4 regions of the Bradyrhizobium sp. AZCC 2176 genome follow, and region 2 is predicted to be linked to each of the others. Evidence: predicted binding sites of a transcription regulator. Region 2 holds the regulator's gene; each other region holds the start of a gene.
The links. The regulator PhoB, encoded in region 2, activates phosphate uptake and scavenging genes when phosphate is short. The targets are predictions, from matches to a motif close to TGTCATNNANCTGTCAT.

Region 1: a site for PhoB is predicted at 3,838-3,854, ahead of V1288_RS29700 (RNA degradosome polyphosphate kinase). Genes of this name have one in related genera too.
Region 3: a site for PhoB is predicted at 2,257-2,273, ahead of V1288_RS21460 (UDP-2,3-diacylglucosamine diphosphatase). Genes of this name have one in related genera too.
Region 4: a site for PhoB is predicted at 3,353-3,369, ahead of phnF (phosphonate metabolism transcriptional regulator PhnF). Genes of this name have one in related genera too.

What each region holds. Positions count from the first base shown of each region.
Region 1 covers NZ_JAZHRX010000001.1:6,280,783-6,286,114, reverse strand. The annotation lists gene ppx (exopolyphosphatase) at 55-1,557, opposite strand; gene V1288_RS29700 (RNA degradosome polyphosphate kinase) at 1,570-3,765, opposite strand; gene V1288_RS29695 (chromosomal replication initiator DnaA) at 3,913-4,590, opposite strand; gene V1288_RS29690 (CDP-alcohol phosphatidyltransferase family protein) at 4,629-5,171, opposite strand; gene purM (phosphoribosylformylglycinamidine cyclo-ligase) at 5,320-5,332, shown strand, end outside.
Region 2 covers NZ_JAZHRX010000001.1:1,807,460-1,812,791, forward strand. The annotation lists gene argF (ornithine carbamoyltransferase) at 1-660, opposite strand, end outside; gene V1288_RS08255 (aspartate aminotransferase family protein) at 660-1,868, opposite strand; gene V1288_RS08260 (GcrA family cell cycle regulator) at 2,373-2,882, shown strand; gene phoB (phosphate regulon transcriptional regulator PhoB) at 3,138-3,842, opposite strand; gene phoU (phosphate signaling complex protein PhoU) at 3,853-4,569, opposite strand; gene pstB (phosphate ABC transporter ATP-binding protein PstB) at 4,676-5,332, opposite strand, start outside.
Region 3 covers NZ_JAZHRX010000001.1:4,565,013-4,570,344, forward strand. The annotation lists gene V1288_RS21445 (J domain-containing protein) at 1-429, opposite strand, end outside; gene V1288_RS21450 (Lrp/AsnC ligand binding domain-containing protein) at 811-1,056, opposite strand; gene thiD (bifunctional hydroxymethylpyrimidine kinase/phosphomethylpyrimidine kinase) at 1,203-2,003, shown strand; gene V1288_RS21460 (UDP-2,3-diacylglucosamine diphosphatase) at 2,297-3,109, shown strand; gene V1288_RS21465 (glycosyltransferase family 4 protein) at 3,106-4,164, shown strand; gene V1288_RS21470 (threonine ammonia-lyase) at 4,218-5,207, shown strand; gene V1288_RS21475 (caspase family protein) at 5,285-5,332, opposite strand, start outside.
Region 4 covers NZ_JAZHRX010000001.1:5,010,954-5,016,285, forward strand. The annotation lists gene phnD (phosphonate ABC transporter substrate-binding protein) at 1-733, shown strand, start outside; gene phnE (phosphonate ABC transporter, permease protein PhnE) at 842-1,726, shown strand; gene phnE (phosphonate ABC transporter, permease protein PhnE) at 1,723-2,571, shown strand; gene phnF (phosphonate metabolism transcriptional regulator PhnF) at 2,589-3,317, opposite strand; gene phnG (phosphonate C-P lyase system protein PhnG) at 3,431-3,904, shown strand; gene phnH (phosphonate C-P lyase system protein PhnH) at 3,906-4,511, shown strand; gene V1288_RS23645 (carbon-phosphorus lyase complex subunit PhnI) at 4,514-5,332, shown strand, end outside.

The DNA.
Region 1 (5,332 bases), 4.5 Mb from region 2:
CCTTAAGTTGCAGGCGCAGACGGGACGGTGGCGCGCAGTGCGGGAAAGCCATTCTCAGCTTCGCACGATCGAGCCCGCGCGGCCGACCAGCCGTGCCAGTTGCTTGAAGCGGCTGCCGACGCGGTCGGCGACGAGATCGACCATGCGGTGCTCGAACACCAGCATCAGCTTGCGGCTGCGGGATCGGAAATGCGTCGCGGGCAGCACGCCGGTGCGCGCCGCCGAGATCAGATGCGCGACGCGGAAGGCGGCGCCAAGAATGCGGGCGCGCTCGTCCATCACCGGCGGCACCAGTTCGCGAATCTGCGTCGGCGGTTCGTTCTCCTCGCTCAGGCCGGCATAACGGTAGAACACCGACAGCGCGACAAAGGCGCGGCCCTGGTGGCTGATCGAGCCGAAATTGCCGTTGGTGATCAGGCTCAGCGTTTCCTCGCCGCGATGGTCGGGATGCACGCGCCAGCCGATATCGGAAAGCAGGCACGCGGCGTGGCGCAGGCGGCGATCTTCCTCGGTCTCGCGCAGCCTCACGACTCGCACCAGCCGATCGGTCCAGGCGACCAGTTCTTCGGCATGGCGTGCGGAGCGCGACAGCAGCCCGTTCAGGGTTTGCGCGGCGCAGATAAAGCCATCCTTGCCGCGCTCCTGCGGCGGCAGCATCTCGTAGAGCAGACCCTCGCGCACGCCGAAGGTCGAAAACACGATCGTCTTCGGCTTGCCGACGCGGATGATGTATTCGAGCACCAGCGCCGCATAGGTGAGGAGCGGTCGCCGCGCGTCGGCGACCACCTCGATATCGGCGAGCATGTTGGCGGCTGCGAGCCGGCGCAGGCGCCGCGCGAAATCCAGCGCGTCGGCGGCGGGTAGCGAATAGCCGTGCATCACCCGTAGCGGATAGCCGCTCTGGACGATGTGGATGCGCGCCAGCGCGCGCCAGGTGCCGCCGACCGCATAGAAGGTGCGGCCGTGGGCGGCCTTGAGCTGGGCCACGTCGGACAGATCGTTGTTGACGATGCGTTCGGCGCGCTTCAGTGATTTGTGCGACAGGTCCTGCAGCGCCAGGCTGCCGAGTGGCAGCGTGACGCCGCTGCTGACGCGGTTGCGGTTCACGTCGATCAGTTCGAGCGAGCCGCCGCCGAGATCGCCGACAATGCCGTCGGGATTGTGGATGCCGGAGACGACGCCGAGCGCGGAAAGTTTTGCCTCGCGCGGCCCCGACAGGATTTGAATGCTGGCGCCGCAGATACGCTCGGCCTTGGCGATGAAGTCCGCACCGTTCTTGGCGTCGCGGCAGGCTGCGGTGGCGATGGCGAAGACGCGTCCCACTTGCTGGATGCGGCACAGCGCCCGGAATCGCCGGAGCGCCGTCAGCGCTTTGGCAACCGCGTCCTCCGCCAACAAACCAGTGCTCTGCACCTCGCGTCCAAGCCCGCACAGCGCCTTCTCGTTGAAGATGGTGACGAGGCTGCGCGCCATCGTCTCATAGACGACGAGACGAACCGAGTTCGAACCGATGTCGATGACGGCGACGCTGGAAGCGCGCTTGCGCGGCCGCTTCACAGCCGCGGCCCCTTATGACGATTGCTGGCGCTCGGTACGGCGCGTGAGGCGACGCGGCGAAGATTCCTTGAGAGACTTTCCACGGCCTGACAGACTCGGATTCGTCATGAAATAGTTGTGTAGATTGAACGGCTCTTCGCCTTTCGCGGCCTTCATACGCGTTGACGACCCGTCCGGCAACAACTGCCAGCTCTGTTCGGTATCCTTCAGGTTCGCGACCATGATCTGTTCGAGAACCTGCTGATGCACCGTGGGATTTTGCAATGGACAGAGCACCTCGACGCGACGGTCGAGGTTTCGCGGCATCATGTCGGCCGACGAGATATACACAGCCGCTTTCGGGCCGGGCAGGCCTTGCCCCATACCAAAGCAGTAGATTCGGCCGTGCTCCAGGAAGCGGCCGATCACCGATTTGACGCGGATGTTGTCGGACAGGCCGGGCAGGCCGGGGCGCAGGCAGCAGATGCCGCGCACCACCAGTTCGATCGAAACGCCGGCCTGCGAGGCCTCGTAGAGCGCGTCGATGATGTCAGGGTCGACCAGCGAGTTCATCTTCATCCAGATCGCTGCCGGCTTGCCATGCCTGCTGTGATTGGTCTCGCCCTTGATGTGTTCGATGATGCGCTTGCGCAGCGTCAGCGGCGATACCGCCATCCGCTCGATGTCGCTCGGCTCGGCATAGCCGGTGATGTAGTTGAACACCCGCGCCGCATCGCGGCCGATGATCGGATCCGAGGTGAAGTAGGATAGGTCGGTATAGATCCGCGCGGTGACCGGATGATAATTACCGGTGCCGGTATGCACATAGGTCGTCAGACTACCGCCCTCGCGTCGCACCACCATCGACAGCTTGGCGTGCGTCTTCAGTTCGAGAAAACCATACACGACCTGCACGCCGGCGCGTTCGAGGTCGCGCGCCCAGCGGATATTGGCTTCCTCGTCGAACCGTGCCTTCAACTCGATCAGCGCGGTCACCGACTTGCCGGCTTCCGCAGCCTCGGCAAGCGTGCGTACGATCGGAGAATTGTTCGAGGTGCGGTAGAGTGTCTGCTTGATGGCGACGACATCGGGATCGCGCGCGGCCTGCTGCAGGAACTGCACGACGACATCGAAGGATTCGTAGGGGTGATGGACGATGAGGTCCTTCTGCCGGATCGCCGCGAAGATGTCGCCGCCATGGTCGCGCACCCGCTCGGGATGACGCGGCACATAGGGCATGAATTCGAGGTCGGGCCGGTCGAGCCGCGTGAGCTGCGAGAGTTCGTTCATCGCCAGTACGCCGTCGACCAGAAACACCTCGTCGTCGGCGGCGGACAGCGCCTCCTGCACGAAGGCGCGCAGCGCTTCCGGCATCTTGGCTTCCATCTCCAGCCGGATCACCGAACCACGCCGGCGCCGCTTCAGCGCGGTCTCGAAGACGCGCACCAGATCCTCGGCCTCTTCCTCGATTTCGAGTTCGGAGTCGCGGATGATGCGGAACGCGCCCTGGCCCTTGACGGTGTAGCCGGGGAACAGGCGGCCGATGAACAGGCCGGTGGCCTGCTCGAGCGGAATCAGGTGCACTGCGCCGTCCTTGTGGGGCATGCGAATGAACCGGTCGATCTTGCCGGGCATGCGGATCAGCGCGTTCATCGCCTTGCCGTCGGAAGTCCGCGACAATTGCAGGGCGATAGTGAAGCCGAGGCTGGGGATGAACGGGAACGGGTGCGCGGGATCGATCGCCAGCGGCGTCAGCAGCGGGAAAATGTTGCGGAGGAAGTGATCCTCGAGCCAGCCGCGCTCCGCCTTGGTGAAATCATGGCCGTCGACCAGCAGGATGCCGGTGTCGGACAGGATATTGCGTAGATCGCGCCAGATTGCCTGCTGATCGGACGCGAGTTCCGAAACCGACTTGTTGATGAGGGTGAGCTGCTCGGATGGGGTTAGCCCATCCGGACTGCGCTCGGCGATGCCTTCGCGGACCTGCGCCTTGATGCCGGCGACGCGGACCATGAAGAACTCATCAAGGTTATTGGCAGAAATCGACAGGAATCGCACCCGTTCCAGCACGGGATGGCCTGGATTGACCGACTCCTCGAGCACCCGCCGGTTGAAATGCAGCCAGGACAGCTCCCGATTGATGAATCGTTCCGGGCTCGTGGCAATCGAGGGCGGAGCTTCGGTAATCGGTTCTTTTTCTTTTATTTCAAGTACTTGCGCCGATTCCATAAGGCTTTGATCCATCTCGGGAGAGGTGTGAGCTAGACTAAGGGGATGCCGCCCACACCATGTGATACGCCGATGACGTTTCAATGACATTGATGTTCCGCCGACAGCCGCCGTCAAGGCGGCAGGAAGCAGCACGCACCCGTCGGGTCAGGCGTCGCGCAGCAGTTCCGCGGCCAGCGCCCGGGTTACCGGCCGGCCGAGCCGCAGCGCTTCGGTATCCAGGAGTTCTACTGCCTGACGGGCGGCGGCATAGGAGCGCTCGATCCGGCTCGCGAGGTAGCTTACCACCGTCTCGTCGATGCTCAGTTGGCGGTCCGCGCAGAATTTGATGATCAGGCCGCGAAACAGGAGGTCGTCGGGCGGCAATAGCGACACGACGGGTGCGGCGCGCAGCCGCGACCTGAGATCGCGCAGTTCGATCTCGAACGCCACAGGCGGTATGCGCCCCGTGATCAGGACGAAGGCTCCGTCCTCGCGCGCCAGGTTCAGGAGGTGAAACATCGCGCGTTCGTCGAAATCGGCCGGTCTCAAATCTTCGATCACCAGTGCGCCGGTGGCGAGCGCGCCGGGTACGGCGGCGGGATCAAGCGCGTGGGCCGATGTCGCGCGCGCGCCGGCCTGTTCGGCCCAGATCGCGGCGAGATGGCTTTTGCCGGAGCCCTCAGGTCCGACCAGCAGCATGATGCGGTTCGGCCAGTCGGGCCAGCTTTCGATCAGCGAGAGCGCGGCTTCATTTGCCGGCCCTTCCAGGAAATTGTCGCGGGTCACGCTTTCCGCATGCGGCAGCGCAAAGGCTAGCTGACGAGGTTGAACGCGGACTGCCACGCAAATCTCCAGGCCGGGATATTGGCCAAATACACGATCTAGCGCGCTTCGATCGTGCTCATGTGCCGCACCCACTCGACGAGATAGAGCGAGACGGAAACCAATGTAAAGACCGTAACAAAACCCATCAGGATGACGTCATAGGGTGCCGGCTTGAAATTGAAACCGAGCGAAGCCAGCACCAGCGCCGCGAACGCTACCTGCGCCACCGTATTGAGCTTCGACACCATCAGCGGTTTCATCGGTATAGGCTTGTCGAACAGCCATGAGACGATCACGGCCGCGACGATCATGATGTCGCGCGACACCACAAGAATGACGAGCCAGCGCGGAACCGCGCCCCAGATGCCGAGTGCCACGAAGATCGACACCAGCAGGGCCTTGTCGGCGAGCGGGTCGAGCAGGGCGCCCAACTCACTCGACATGTTGAACCGCTTGGCGAGAAAGCCGTCGACGGCGTCGCTGACCCCGGCAATGACGAAGATCGCGAAGGCGATCTCCATCTGGCTGGAAACGATCGCCCACACGATGACCGGCACCAGAATGATGCGGCCCAGCGTAATGATATTCGGAATGCTCAACTCGGTCGCTTCCCGGCTTCCGGCCTAAATCCGGCCCCTGGCGGGTTCAGCCGGTCCTTATCTACATAGTATATGCGCCAAGCGCTTGCGAGCCATTGCAGGATCGCGGAATTCCTCGTAACCAGCCGTCATCATACTGGAATTGGGCATGATCGACCGCA
Region 2 (5,332 bases):
ATCGGCGCCGCGGACCGCGGCCTCGGGATCGTTGCCGAGCACGATCGGGGCTTGCGTTGCCTTGATCCAATCCTTCATCGCCTTGTTCGGCGCGAGTTGCGGCGGGGTCGCGACATTGAGCTTGAACTTGAAACGCTCGGCTGCATGCGCCCACGACGCCAGCACGTTGTTGTCGTCGCCGGTCCAGGCGACCGTCCTGCCCTCGATCGGTCCGCGATGTTCCTCGAAGGTCATCAGATCGGCCATCACCTGGCAGGGATGCGAGCGCCGCGTCAGGCCATTGATCACGGGCACGGTGGCGTGCGCCGCCAATTCCAGCAGCGCGTCGTGATTGAGGATGCGGATCATGATCGCATCGACATAGCGCGACAGCACGCGCGCGGTGTCGGCGATGGTCTCGCCGCGGCCGAGTTGCATTTCCGCGCCGGTCAGCATGATGGACTCGCCGCCGAGTTGGCGCATGCCGACGTCGAACGACACCCGCGTGCGGGTCGACGGGCGTTCGAAGATCATCGCCAGCGTCTTGCCTTCGAGCGGCTTCCCGGCCTTTTCATGCGCCTTCAGCTTCGCCTTCATGTCGGCGCTGGCGGCCAGCATGTTGCGCAATTCGGCGAGCGGCAGTTCGCTGATGTCGAGGAAGTGACGGACGGACTTGCTCATCATCCCGCCGCCTTCTTCAACTGATTGCCTGATAGCGCGACGCAGGCGCGCTCGAGCATCTGGACGGACTCGTCGATCTCAGCCTCGGTCACGATCAACGGCGCCAGGAACCGCACCACATTGTCGCCGGCGCCGACGGTGAGCAATCTCTCGCCGCGCAATGCATTGACGAGATCGCCCGATGGCACCACAGCCTTGACGCCGACCAGCAGCCCCTCACCGCGCACTTCCGAAAGCACGGCGGGATAGCGATCGACCACGGAAGCCAGTTTCTGTTTCAACAGCAGCGACATCTTCTGTACGTGGTCGAAGAAGCCGGGCTTCAGCATCACGTCGAGCACAGCGTTGGCGGAAGCGATCGCCAGCGGATTGCCGCCGAAGGTCGAGCCGTGCGAGCCGGGCGTCATGCCGGAAGCAGCTTCCGCGGTCGCCAGCACCGCGCCGATCGGAAAACCGCCGCCGAGCGCCTTTGCCAGCGACATCACATCCGGCGTCACGCCGACGCGCTTGTAGGCGAAGAGATCGCCGGTGCGGCCCATGCCGGTCTGCACCTCGTCGAACGCCAGCAACAGGCCATGCTCGTCGCAGAGCTGGCGCAGCGCCTTGAAGAAAGATTGCGGCGCGGAGCGCACACCGCCCTCGCCCTGCACCGGCTCGATCAGGATGCCCGCGGTGTGCGGCCCGATCGCTTTCTTCACCGCTTCGAGATCGCCATGCGGCACCTGGTCAAAACCGTCCATCGGCGGCCCAAAGCCTTCGAGATATTTGGCGGAGCCGGTCGCGGCGAGCGTGCCGAGTGTGCGGCCGTGGAACGCGCCCTCGAAGGTGATGAGCCGATAGCGTTCGGGATGTCCCTTGGAGAATTGATAGCGGCGCACGACCTTGATCACGCCTTCCATCGCTTCCGCACCCGAATTGCAGAAGAACACAAGGTCGGCAAAGCTCTGCTCACAGAGCCGCGCGGCGAGCTTCTCGCCATCCGGGCTCCTGAACAGGTTCGACATGTGCCAGAGCTTTGTCGACTGTTCCTGCAGCGCCTTGATCAGATGCGGATGGCAGTGACCCAGCGCATTGACCGCGACGCCCGAGGTGAAGTCGAGATAGCGCTCGCCATTGGTTGCCGTAAGCCAGCAGCCTTCGCCGCTTTCGAAGCCGAGATCGACCCTGGCGAAGACGGGGAGCAGATGCGACGTGGCGCTATTGGTCATGGCAATTCACTGAAGGTTTGAGACCTGCTTTTGAACCTGCCGCGGAGCACACGCGTGCATTGGCGCGAAGGCGGCAACAGCCGGTCTTGCGAAAACGAAACGTGCCGCCTCTTAAGGGCGGCACGGGAGAGGTATTCTATGTGGGCGGGGGGCGCTGTCAACACACCACGAAGCTGCCTTTCCTGCACCGCAAGATAAGGAAATCCGTACGATTGCGGTGTGGTGGAAAACACGCAGTGCAATGCCTAGATGTCGGAACATGTGGACGCGCAGGCCCGGACTCTTGCGCCCGAGTCCCGCCATATTGTAGCTTTTGGGCCGTCGGGTACGACATCTCGTGCGGCAGTTCTGATCCCTGGAGTCCATTTTGTACGGCGTAAACGTTCGGGCGCGGTTTTCGCGCCCGGCGAGGGCTAAGGGATTCTGACCGCAGGGATTTTTGAGACGAATGACGTCGCCAGCGCTGCCCCTGATTGGCCGGCGCGATGCGAAGGGAAGAATACGATGACGGTATTGACCTGGTCAGACGATCGCGTCGAGCAGCTTAAGAAGCTCTGGGAAGCCGGATTATCGGCGAGCCAGATCGCGGCGGAACTCGGAAATGTGACGCGAAACGCCGTGATCGGCAAAGTGCACCGGCTGGGCCTGTCCGGCCGTGCCAAGAGCCCCTCCTCGGCCGCCCCGCGGCAGCGCAAGGCACGCCCGGCCCAGCAGATGATGCGGGTGTCGCGGCCGGTCTCGCGCGGCAACACCGCGCTCGCGCACGCCTTCGAGGTCGAGATGGAGCCTGATCCGATCGCCTTCGACAATGTGGTGCCGATGAGCCAGCGGCTGTCGCTGCTCGAACTGAACGAGGCGACCTGCCACTGGCCGGTCGGCGATCCCTCGAGCCCGGAATTCTTCTTCTGCGGCGGCAAGGCGCTTTCGGGACTGCCCTACTGCGCGCATCACTCGCGGATTGCGTATCAGCCGGCTGCCGACCGGCGGAGGCAGCAGCCGAAGCCGACAAGGTAAGCCACGGTTTGTCGTAGATCCTATGGGGTGGCAGGTGGTCAGGGGGTAAGTTGAGTTTGCGACCACCCACTCACCCAGAGGATCTACGAACTAAATCGTTCGTCGTCCCTGCGAACCGCAGGGACCCATAACCACGGATGTCAGTGGTTATGCTTCGCTGGAGCTCCAGCGCGTTTCAACAATCGAGATTTGTGGTTATGGGTCCCCGCGTTCGCGGGGACGACGCCGGAGTTTGCTGAGACAACCAGCAGAGCGTTACGGCTCCACCTTCGCAAACCGGTCGTCCAGTGCATAACCCGCGCCGCGCACAGTGCGGATGGGATCCTGTTCTCGGCCCGGATTGAGCAGCTTGCGCAGGCGGCCGATATGGACGTCGACGGTGCGCTCGTCGATATAGATGTCGCGGCCCCAGACGCTGTCGAGCAACTGCTCGCGGCTGAAGACGCGGCCGGGATGTTCGAGGAAAAATTCCAATAGCCGATACTCGGTCGGGCCGAGATCGATCTGGCGGCCGGAACGCGCAACGCGCCTTTTCTCACGATCCAGTTCGATATCGCCATAGGTCAGCACCGTGGCGAGCCGCTCGGGGCTTGCCCGCCGCAACAGGCCCTTCACCCGCGCCAAAAGCTCCGGCACCGAGAACGGCTTGACGATGTAATCGTCGGCGCCGGTCGCCAGCCCCCGCACCCGCTCGCTCTCCTCGCCGCGTGCCGTGAGCATGATGATCGGCAACTGCTTGGTCTCCGGCCGGGCGCGCAGTCGGCGGCACAGCTCGATGCCGGACAGTCCCGGCAGCATCCAGTCGAGCACGACGAGATCGGGCACGCGCTCCTTCAGCCGCGTATCCGCATCGTCGCCGCGGGCGACGGTTTCGACATCATAACCTTCTGCGTCGAGGTTGTAGCGCAACAGCGTGGTCAGCGCTTCCTCGTCCTCGACCACCATAATGCGCGCGCTCATTCTGCTTTCCTCAAGTATTAGGCAGGGTCGTGGCGAACGTCGTCATGTCGCCCTTCGGGCGCTTGTCGAGCATCTGCTGTCCCTCGATCATGTAGAACACGGTTTCGGCGATGTTGGTGGCGTGGTCGCCGATCCGCTCGATGTTCTTGGCGCAGAACATCAAATGAATACAGAACGAGATGTTGCGCGGATCCTCCATCATATAGGTCAGGAGCTCGCGGAACAGCGAGGTGCAGATGGCGTCGACTTCCTCGTCGCCCTTCCACACCGCCATCGCCGCCGGCAGATCGTGCGCCGCATAGGCGTCCAGCACCGACTTGACCTGCGACAGCACCAGATCGGTCATGTGTTCCAGGCCGCGCATCAGCTTGAGCGGCTGGAAATCGTTCTCCAGCGCCGCGACCCGCTTGCCCATGTTCTTGGCGAGGTCGCCGATCCGCTCCAGATCGGTGGCGACCCGCATGGCGCCGACGATTTCGCGCAGGTCGATCGCCATCGGCTGGCGCCGCGCAATCGTCAGCACCGCGCGCTCCTCGATCAGATGCTGCAGCCGGTCGATCTCGACGTCGGCTGCGACGACGCGCTTGCCGAGGGCGACGTCGCGGCGGACCAGCGCGTCGACGGATTCGGTGATCATGCGTTCAGACAGGCCACCCATCTCGGCGACGAGACGGGTCAGTTCCTGAAGGTCGCTGTCGAACGCCTTGGCGGTGTGCTCGGATGCCATCTCTTATCTCCTCAAATCATGGTCCGATTCTAATCGGATCATGATTTTATTTCCTCGTTTGAGCATGATCTCTTCGGAAAACCGGTTCCCACTTTTCCGGATCATGCTAGCCAAACCGGCCGGTGATGTAGTCCTGGGTGCGTCGATCGCTCGGCGAGGTGAAAATCTTGTTGGTGTCGTCGAACTCGATCAGCTCGCCGAGATACATGAAGGCGGTCTTGTCGGAGACGCGCGCCGCCTGCTGCATGTTATGGGTGACGATGGCGATGGTGTAGTCCTCCGCCAGCTCCTGGATCAGTTCCTCGATCTTGGCGGTCGAGATCGGGTCGAGCGCCGAACAGGGCTCGTCGAACAGGATCACCTCGGGCCGCACCGCGACGGTGCGGGCGATGCAGAGCCGCTGCTGCTGGCCGCCGGACAGCGACAGGCCCGAGGCATTCAGCTTGTCCTTGACCTCGTTCCACAGCGCGCCGCCGCGCAGCGCCTTTTCGACGCGGCCGTCCATCTCGGACTTGGAGATCTTTTCATACAGGCGGATGCCGAAGGCGATGTTTTCATAGATCGTCATCGGGAACGGCGTCGGCTTCTGGAACACCATGCCGACGCGGGCGCGCAGCAGATTGAGGTCGAGCTTGGGGTCGAGGATGTTGGTCTGGTCGAGCATCAACTGGCCGGTCGCCTTCTGGCCGGGATAGAGGTCGTACATCCGGTTGAAGATCCGCAGCAGGGTCGACTTGCCGCAGCCGGACGGGCCGATGAAGGC
Region 3 (5,332 bases), 2.8 Mb from region 2:
GGTGATGTCGGGCTGCAGCGCTGCGACGACTTGCGCCTCGCCGGCGATGCTGCCCGTCGCGATTTCCGCCGCGCCAGGTTTTGAAAACATTCCGAACAGGACGTAGCCGCCGACCAGCACCGCCGAAATGACCGTTGCCGCCATCGTGTTGGAAGCGACCTTGCCGATAACCTCATAAGTACGCACAGCCTGCGCCTGCGTGGCCTGCGGCTGCAGCGCAATGGCGAGCAGTTGATCGTAGGTCGCGCGCTGCTCGGCATCGGTCAGGATGTCATAGGCGCGCACCAGCTCCCGGAACCGCAGCGCGGCATCTGGATTGTCGGGATTGATATCGGGATGGGTGGCCTTCGCGGCCTTGCGGAACGCCGTCCGCAATCCCTCGGCGTCATCGCTCGGAAGCGCCCCGAGCAAATCGTATAGCGTCCCCATGGTGGTACTCGCGACTGTTTCCCCCTCGGAATGTCCCCCGCCGCGGAGCTTCCGATTGACGACGCACTAGGTAATAAAAAATATCAAGGCGGTAGAATGATCCTCTTATGGCAAAAGCGTGCCATGGTTAACGCCGTTAACCATCCATTGCCGTAGAGGTTGCTCCATCGAGCGTATCAGCGCGGACGCGGAGGCCTGCAAGGCGCGGCCTAACTCACGAGCCTCGCCATGCCAAGATCGTCGGCGACCTGATCCAGGCCGCGCATCAGCGCGGGGCCGACCGGAATTCCAAGGCTGGTCCGCCTGACAGGACGGGCCACTCCCAAAGGTCGCGGGCGAGGCCGCCCCGGGCGACGTCGACGGCAGACAGGCGGGCCGGCGCTAACCCGTGCCGAACGCCTTGAAGGTGATGATGGTGTGGGTGTCCTGGATGCCCGGAATCACTTGCACCTTCTCGTTGACGAAATGGCCGATGTCGGTGTCGTTATCGACGTAGAATTTGACCAGCAGATCGTAATCGCCGGCGGTGGAATAGATCTCCGAGGCGATCTCGGCCTCCGCGAGCGCATTGGCGACGGCGTAGGACTGGCCGAGCTTGCATTTGAACTGGACGAAGAAGGGAACCATCGCTGTCGTCTCCGAATAAGTTGCTCACAATAGGCCAAAAACCATGGGCCGTGGCAAGCCAGCTTGCCGCCAATGGCAGAGCGCGTTAGGACAAGCGCGCTAGGACAAGACATGGCCCTGAACCCGGCATTTTCACGAGACTTTTGATGACGACGCCGATCGCGCTGACCATTGCCGGCTCGGATTCCTCAGGGGGAGCCGGCATCCAGGCCGACCTGAAGACGTTTGCCGCGCTCGGCGTCTACGGCGCCTCCGTGATCACGGCGCTGACCGCGCAGAACACGTCAGGCGTCAGCGGCATCCATCAGGTGCCGGCGGAGTTCGTCACCGCGCAGATCGACGCAGTGTTTTCCGATCTCGACGTCGGCGCGGTCAAGATCGGCATGGTGGCACAGCCGTCGGTGATCGATGCCATCGTCGCCGGGCTTAATCGCTGGTCGCCGAAGCACGTCGTGCTTGATCCCGTGATGGTCGCGACCTCGGGCGACCGGCTGCTCGCGGCCGAAGCCGTCGACGCGCTGCGGACCAAACTCGTTCCGTTGGCGTCGGTGATCACGCCCAATCTGCCGGAAGCCGCAGCGCTGCTCGATGAAGGCGTGGCGGCGGACGAAGCCGCCGTCGAGCAACAAGGCAGGCGATTGCTGGCGCTGGGATGCAAGGCGGTGCTGATCAAGGGCGGCCACGGAGAGGGCGCCGAGAGCATCGACTATCTGATCGATTCCACTGGTGTCACCGCACTCGCCGCGCCGCGCATCGCGACGAAGAATACCCACGGCACCGGCTGCTCGCTCTCCTCGGCGATCGCCGCGGGGCTCGCGAAGGGCGAGGGCATGGAGACCGCCGTGCGCAACGCCAAGGCCTGGATCAGCGCCGCGATCGCTGCCGCAGACCGCTTCAGCGTCGGGCATGGCCACGGCCCGATCCATCATTTTCACAGGGTTTATTGACCTATCTTTCGTCGTCCCTGCGAAAAGCAGGGACCCATAACCACCTGCGTTGGCTGTTGCGCGAGGTGTCGGCCCGATTGCCCAATTGATGAGCCGCGGCGTATGGGTCCCTTCGCCCGTGCGCAATTGCGCACCAGGCAGGGACGACAGTGAGATGCTTTCTCTTTCATGTCGCTTGTCTGTCGCATCGCGCTGCTATGCGCAGGCACAGGGGCGCGGCATTGATTCTCGTGAGGCTATCAGTCGCGTGAACAGTCATCGCCCTGTCACAAAAATCTGTCAGGTGAGCGGGTATGGGCAGTGACTCCTTGAGTGAAGAGAGCCCCGAACGGCGCTTTCGTACCTTGTTTATCTCCGACGTCCATCTCGGAGCCCGCGGCTCGCAGGCCGATCGATTGCTGGACTTCCTCAAAAGTCACGACGCCGACACCATCTACCTCGTCGGCGATATCGTCGATGGCTGGGCGCTGAAGTCGAGCTGGTACTGGCCGCAATCGCACAACGACTTCGTGCAGAAGATGCTGCGCAAGGCGCGCAAGGGCGCCAAGGTCATCTACGTGCCGGGCAATCACGACGAGTTCCTGCGCAACTATTACGGCACGCATTTCGGCGGCATCGACGTGGTGGAAAACACCATTCACGAAGGCGTCGACGGCAAGCGCTACCTGATCATCCACGGCGACATCTTCGATCTCGTGGTGCAGAACGCGCGCTGGCTCGCCCATCTCGGCGACAAGGCCTATGACTTCGCCATCCAGATGAACCGGCTGGTCAACTTCTTCCGGCGCATGTTCGGCGTGCCCTATTGGTCGCTGTCGCAATGGGCCAAGCTGAAGGTCAAGAACGCCGTGAACTATATCGGCGCGTTCGAAAAGACGCTGGCCGGCGAAGCGCGGCGTCACGGTGCCGACGGCGTGATCTGCGGCCATATCCACTACGCCACGATCCGCGACGAGCACGGCATCCGCTACATGAACTGCGGCGACTGGGTGGAGAGCTGCACCGCGCTCGCCGAGCACGAGGATGGCCGGTTCGAGATCATCACCTGGACCGATCCGGTGCGAAGGACGGTACCGGTTCCCCGCGTTGCGGCGCGCGCCGCATGACGCATATCCTGGTCGCGACCGATGCGTGGCATCCCCAGGTCAACGGGGTGGTGCGGACGTTGACCGCGACCGCCGAAGCGGCCAAGGGAATTGGCGTCGAGGTGAGTTTCCTGACGCCACAGTCGTTTCGTACCTTCGCGATGCCGAGCTATCCAGATCTGCGGCTGGCGCTGCCGTATCCGGCAAAAATCGCGCGACTGATCGAAGCGGCAAAGCCCGACAGCATTCATATCGCGACCGAAGGCCCGATCGGGCTGTTGGTCCGGCGCTATTGCCGCAAGCATGGCGTGCCGTTCACCACGAGCTTTCACACCCGTTTTCCGGAATATGTATCGGCGCGCTCGCCGATCCCGGAATCCTGGGTATGGCGGGCGATGCGCTGGTTCCACCGGCCGAGCCAGGCGGTGATGTCCGCAACACCGGCGCTGGCGGCCGAATTGCGCATGCGCGGTTTTCGCAACGTGGTGCTGTGGTCGCGCGGCGTCGATACTTCGCTGTTTCATCCGCGCAGCGTTGATCTCTGCCTGCCGATGCCGGTTTATCTCAGCGTCGGCCGCCTCGCGGTTGAAAAAAACCTCGAAGCCTTCCTCGACCTCGATCTGCCCGGCACCAAGCTCGTCGTTGGCGATGGACCGGCCCGAGCGGCGCTGGAGCGGAAATATCCGGAGGCCGTGTTCCTCGGCGCAAGGCACGGCGAGGAGCTGGCCGAAATCTACGCGGCGTCGGACATTTTCGTATTTCCCAGCAAGACCGACACGTTTGGGCTGGTGTTGCTCGAGGCGCTGGCCAGCGGCCTGCCGGTGGCCGCTTTTCCGGTCACCGGTCCGCGCGACGTGATCGGCTCGGCGCCGGTCGGCGTCCTGCACGAGGATCTGCGCGCGGCCTGCCTGGAGGCGCTGCAGGTTTCGCGGGAAGATTGCGTCGAATTCGCCGCCGCCCACACCTGGCAGGCCTCCGCGCGGGTTTTTGTCGAGCATGCCCTGAGCATTCGCCCGGTCCAGCCGGAGGGCGAGACCGTTGAATTCGTAGCGGAAGACCCCCATTTCGCCGCCTGACTTCACCTGAATGCGTCTTGCCCGCTGGTCGGCTGGCGCGATACAAAGAGGGCATGACCGAACCAGTCTCCCTTGCAGCGGTCGGCGCCGCGGATATCGATGCGGCGGCGCGGGTAGTTGCGCCCTTTGCGGTGCGGACGCCGCTGTTGTCGTTTCCTGTTCTCAATGAACGCGTCGGGACCAAGGTCTTCCTGAAGCCCGAAATGCTGCAGCGGACCGGATCGTTCAAGTTCCGCGGCGCCTTCAACAAGCTGGCCTCGATCCCGCAGGACAGGCGCGGCGGCGGGGTGGTCGCGTTCTCCTCCGGCAACCACGCCCAGGGCGTGGCGGCGGCGGCGCAGATCTTCGGCATGCAGGCCACCATCGTGATGCCTGTGGACTCTCCCGTCACCAAGCGCGAGCGCACCAAGGGCTACGGCGCCGAAGTGGTGCTCTACGACCGTGACAAGGAAGACCGCGAAGCCATCGCGAATGGCATTGCCAGCAAGCGCGGCGCGACGCTGGTACGCCCCTATGACGATCCCTTCGTGATCGCCGGACAGGGCACCGCGGGCCGCGAGATCGCCGAGGACATGGCCGCGCTCGGGCTCAGCCCCGATATCGTGGTGGCGCCGGCCTCCGGCGGCGGGCTGATCGCCGGCGTTGCGACGGCGGTGAAGGCAAAGTTTCCGCAGGCGCAGGTGATCGTCGCCGAGCCCAAGGACTATGACGATCATGGCCTGTCGCTGCGCGCAGGCCATCGCGAGGCCCATCACGCCGCCGGCCGCACCATCTGCGATGCGCTGATGGCAGCGATGCCGGGCGAACTCACCTTCTCGATCAACAGCAAGCTGCTGGCCAATGGCGTGACCGCATCCGACGAGGAAGTCGGCGCGGCGGTTGCTTATGCCTATCGGGAATTGAAGCTGGTGGTCGAGCCGGGCGGCGCCGTCGGTCTCGCCGCACTGTTGGCCGGCCGCATCGACGCCAGGGGCAAGAACGTCGTCATCGTGCTCTCGGGCGGCAATGTCGATGCGGACCTGTTTGCCAAGCTGGTTGCCTGATCATCCCTTCTCAAACGGAGCCGGGCAGAGCGTGTGCTCTGCCCGGCTTTGCATTGGACGAAGCTCTTTAGTGAAAGTTAGCGCCTGAAGCCGCCGCCGCGTCCGCCGAACGAGCCGCCGCCGAA
Region 4 (5,332 bases), 3.2 Mb from region 2:
TGCCAACGACTACGCCGCCGTGATCGAGGGCCAGCGGGCCGGCAACATCCATATCGCAAGCTACGGCTCGGCATCCTTTGCCCGCGCCCGCCTGACCGGCGTCAAGACCGATGCCTTCGCAAACGATATCAATGCCGACGGTTCGACCGGCTATTATTCCGTGTTCTTCGTCAAGGCGTCGAGCCCCTACAAAAATATCGATCAATTGAAGGGCAAGAACCTTGGCTTGGTTGATCCGAATTCGACGTCGGGCAACAACGTGCCGCGCTTCGAACTCGACAAGCTGGGAATCTCCGACGCCGATACCTACTTCGGCAAGGTCGTTTTCACCGGCAGCCATGAGAACGCCATGCTGGCGCTGTCGCAGGGCACCGTCGAGGTCGCCGCCAATCAGTGGACCAATGACGATGACTCCACGCTCGCCCAGATGCTGCACAAGGGCATGCTGAAGAACGCCGACGGCTCGCCGATCAAGAAGGACGATTTCCGGATCATCCACAAGTCGGCCCCGATCATCAACGGACCCTACGCCTATAATTCTGACCTTCCGGCCGATCTGAAGGCCGCCATTGCCAAGGCGTTCACCGAAGCGCCGGCCAAGGACAAGGCCGCGTTCGACCGTCTATCCGACGGCCAGAAGAAGGGCTTCAATCCGGCCACCACCAAGGACTGGGATGGCACCATCGAATTGATCAAGTTCGTCGATGCGTTGCGTAAAAAGAAGGCGTCCTGATCAATAGACTTAGACGAGCCTGGCCGGGTCCAAGTGACCCGGCCTTTTTCTGTCGAACACCGTTCTGTTTCATACCCGTTCTGTTCACACCTGGGCACAGTGATCCCGATGGCGAATGCCATATCCATCCTTCCAGACCAGCAACTTGCGGTGCTCAACGATACGTATCGCAAGGCGGTCGCGCGCAAGCGTTTAAAGGCGACTTTGGCGGCGGCGGTATTCTTCGCCGCGTTGATTGTCGCAGCGATCGGCGCGGAGGTGAATCTGCGCACGCTCTTCAGCTATTTCGGCAACTTTGTCAGCTATTTCGACCGCATCCTTACCCTGGAAGACGGCACACGGGTATGGACCAATTTCGGCGAATGGTTCTGGGGCTGGCAGAAGTGGCTCAAGATGCTCGGCGAGACCATTCTCATCAGCTACGTCGGCACCCTGAGCGGCGCGGTCCTTGGCTTTGTGCTGAATTTCTTCGCCGCGCAAAATACGTCACCTGCGCCATGGCTGCGGTTCGTCATCCGGCGTCTCCTCGAATTCGCGCGCACCGTTCCCGGCATCGTATTCGCGCTGATTTTCGTCATCGCGTTCGGTCTCGGGCCGATGGCGGGCGTACTGGCAATCGCCGTGCATTCCGCGGGCGCGCTCGGAAAGTTGTTCTCCGAGATCGTCGAGAACGCCGACATGAAACCGGTCGAGGGCGTGCGCTCGACCGGCGCAAGCTGGCTCTCCTGCATGCGCTTTGCGGTGTTGCCGCAGGTCACGGCCGGCTATGCCAGCTACGCGCTGCTGCGCTTTGAGATCAATGTCCGCGAGGCCTCGGTGATGGGTTTTGTCGGCGCCGGCGGCATCGGGCAGGAGCTCGTCGTCGCGATCCGCAAGTTCTATTACTCTGACGTCAGCGCGATCCTCGTCACCATTATCGTCACAGTCTTCGTCATCGATATCACGACCGGCTGGCTGCGCGGAAAACTATTCGGCAAAGAGGCTCGCGCATGAGCCAGTTGCCGAAACCCGATACAGACGCGCTCAGGACTAAATATCCTGACGTCTTCGACCGGCCCGCATCGGCGCGTCTCGCCATGCCCGCGACAATTTCGGCTGTGTTCGCGATCTTCGTGTTCGGCTTGGTTGATCTCGGCTTTTCGCCGACCAAACTGGTGTCGGGCCTGAGCCAGCTCGGCTGGATCACGGTGATGATGATTCCACCCGATGCCGGCTCGTCGCTGCCCGCTTATCTCGCAGCCCTCGGTGAGACGCTGTCGATCGCGCTGCTCGGCACGACCTTGGCCGCCGTCGCAGCGCTGCCGATCAGCCTGCTGGCAGCGCGGAACATCATTTCCTCGAACTTGCTGCGCTTTCCGGTGCGCCGATTTCTTGATTCCATCCGTGGCGTCGATACGCTGATCTGGGCGCTGGTGTGGATCAACGTCGTTGGCCTTGGCCCGTTTGCCGGCGTGCTGGCCATCGCGCTGTCCGATTTCGGCGCATTCGGCAAATTGTTCTCCGAGGCCATCGAAGCCGCCGACAAGAAGCAGGTCGAAGGAATCAGGGCATCCGGCGGCAATGCGTTGCACGAGATACGCTTTGGCCTGATGCCTCAGGTGCTGCCCGTCATCGCGGGGCAGGTGCTCTATTTCATCGAATCGAATACCCGCTCGGCCACCATCATCGGTATCGTCGGTGCCGGTGGCATCGGTCTGCAACTCGCCGAGCAGATCCGCGTGCTGGAGTGGCAGAAAGTTTCGTTCCTGATCCTGATGATTCTGGTCGCGGTAGCCGCGATCGACTGGATCTCCGGCAAACTGCGCTTTGCCATCATCGGACAGCGGGCCGTCGCGTAGTTGCTCTCTACGAACCGTCAACCATTCTCCACCAGAAACTCGACACGCTCCGCGGCAAAGCGCGAGCGCTTGGTCGTCAGCGGCTCGCCGCCGGTATCAACGTCGGTGCTGTCGACCACGAGCACCGGGCGTCCGAGCGCGAGGTCCAGCCGCGCGGCGTCGGTCGCATCCACGATACCGGCGGTGATCCGGGTCGAGGCGCGGCGAAAATCCCGGATGCCGTAATGCGCCACCAGCTTGGTCATCGAGCGCACATTGGCGAACACCTTCCCGGCGTCAGGAAAGCGCACGGCCGAAAGCCAGGTGGTGCTGACGCAGATCGGCGCGCGGTCGGCGAGCCGCACCGATTCGATCCGGATCAGCGGTGCCCCCGTCTTCAACCCAAGCTCCCGTGCCAGTTCGCGCGTGGCGGCTTCCTCGGTCGCGTCGATGAATTGGCCGCGCGGTTCGCGGCCGCCGGCGCCGACGATCTCGGAAAACCGCGTCCGTGAGCGCAGGGGATAGGCGAGGCGCCGGGTCTCGACATAGGTGCCGCTGCCGCGCTCGGCGCGCACCAGGCCGCGTTCGGCGAGCGTGGCGAGCGCCCGGCGAACGGTGTGGCGGTTGACCCGATAGGTCTCGGCGATCTCCATCTCGCCCGGCAGCTTTTCGCCGGCGGCAAAGCGGCCGTCGGCAATGCCGCGCTCGATGCCGTCGGCGACCTGCCGCCACAAAGCGACGCCGGAAGGCGCGTCCTGGACGCTCATGGAACGAAATGGGGCATCGGCAAAAATCACCTCAGTATCACGAAATCGTCATGGCGCTTCGTTATCAAGTTGTCTAATATCATAGACAACTTGATTCCGGCAAGGCCGATATGATGGCGAGTGACGACAGTCTGGCAGACGAAAACGGCGGGCAGGCGCGGCGCAAGGCCGTGATGGCGGTGCTGGCTCATTCCGTAACGGCCGACATAGAGGGGCGCCTCGGGACGATCGCGTTGCCAGCGCACGAAGACCTGCGCGAGCCCGAAAATGGGCTCGTCATGGTGCGTGGCCGAATTGGCGGCGACGGCGCGCCGTTCAATCTCGGCGAGGCGACGGTGTCGCGCGCCGCGGTGCGGCTGTCGACCGGCGAGGTCGGCTTCGGCTACACGCTGGGCCGCGACCGGGAGAAGGCGAAGCTGATCGCGCTGTGCGATGCCATGGTGCAATCGGCCGAACTGGCTGGCGCGATCGAAGCCCAGGTCGTTGCGCCGCTGCGTGCGGCGATGATTGAAAAGCGAAACCGGAAGGCTGCGGAGGCGGCGGCAACGCGGGTCGATTTCTACACACTGGTGCGTGGTGAGGGCTGACATGACGACCGTTGCCGAGCTGCCCGCAGGATTTGCCGACAAGGTGTTGTCGGCGCAATCGACCTTTCGGTCCGTCATGGATGCGCTCGCCCGCCCGGGCAGCATTCACCGTATCGCGTCCGCTGCCGGCGCGCCGGGCGGGATGATGCGCGGCACCGCCGCGATCGCGCTGACCTTGTTCGATCACGATACGCCGGTCTGGCTCGACGGCCGGATGTCGGCGACGCCGGAAGTCGCCAAATGGCTCAAGTTCCACGCCAGCGCCCCGGTTGTTACGGATTCATCGATTGCGAGTTTTGCGCTGGTGGGCGATCCCGAAAACCTTCCGTCGCTCGATCGTTTCGCGTTCGGCAGCAATGAATATCCGGACCGCTCGACAACGCTGATCCTGCAGGTCGAAAGCCTGACAAATGACTCCGCTCTCGAGTTGCACGGGCCCGGTATCGACGGCACAGCAGTGCTGCGCGCTTCAATCCAGCCGAAGGATCTTTTCGAGCGGCTGGCGATAAACGCCGCGCTGTTTCCGTGCGGCATCGACGTCGTGCTGGTCCATGACGATTCTATCGTCGCCATACCGCGCACGACACGGCTCGCGAGAGGAGGCTGATCATGTATGTCGCCGTCAAGGGAGGCGAGCGCGCCATCGAGAACGCCCATCGCCTGCTGGCGCATGAGCGGCGTGGTGACCGCGACGTTCCCGAATTGACACTGGCCCAGATCTCCGAACAGCTTTCGCTCGGTGTCGACCGCGTCATGACCGAAGGCTCGCTGTACGACCGCGAACTTGCGGCGCTGGCCATCAAGCAGGCGCGCGGCGACCTGATCGAGGCGATCTTCCTGGTGCGCGCGTTCCGCGCCACGCTGCCGCGCTTTGGGACGACAGAACCGGTCGAAACCGGCGCAATGCAGGTGCGCCGCCGGATTTCCTCGACCTTCAAGGATATTCCGGGCGGGCAAATTCTTGGTCCCACGTTCGATTACACCCATCGCCTGCTGGATTCGCAACTTGCTGATGGGGCAGCGCCCGAGGCGCCCGCGACAGGTGAGGCGTCCACAGGTGCGACTCCGCGCGTGACCGACATTTTGGGCCGCGATGGCCTGATCGAGTCGTCGCCGGTCGCAGATGCCGACGCTCCCGTCGGCGATCTGACGCGCGAGCCGCTCAGTTTCCCGGCGGAGCGCGATCTGCGCCTGCAAAATCTGGCGCGGGCCGATGAGGGTTTTCTGCTGGCGCTCGGATATTCCTCGCAGCGCGGCTATGGCCGCAATCATCCTTTTGCCGGCGAGATTCGTTTCGGCGAGGTAGAGGTCGAGTTCATGGCCGAGGATGCCGGCTTTGCCGTTCCGCTCGGTTCAGTCGTGCTGACGGAATGCCAGATGGTCAATCAGTTCAAGGGATCGGCGACGGAAGCGCCGTGTTTTACGCGC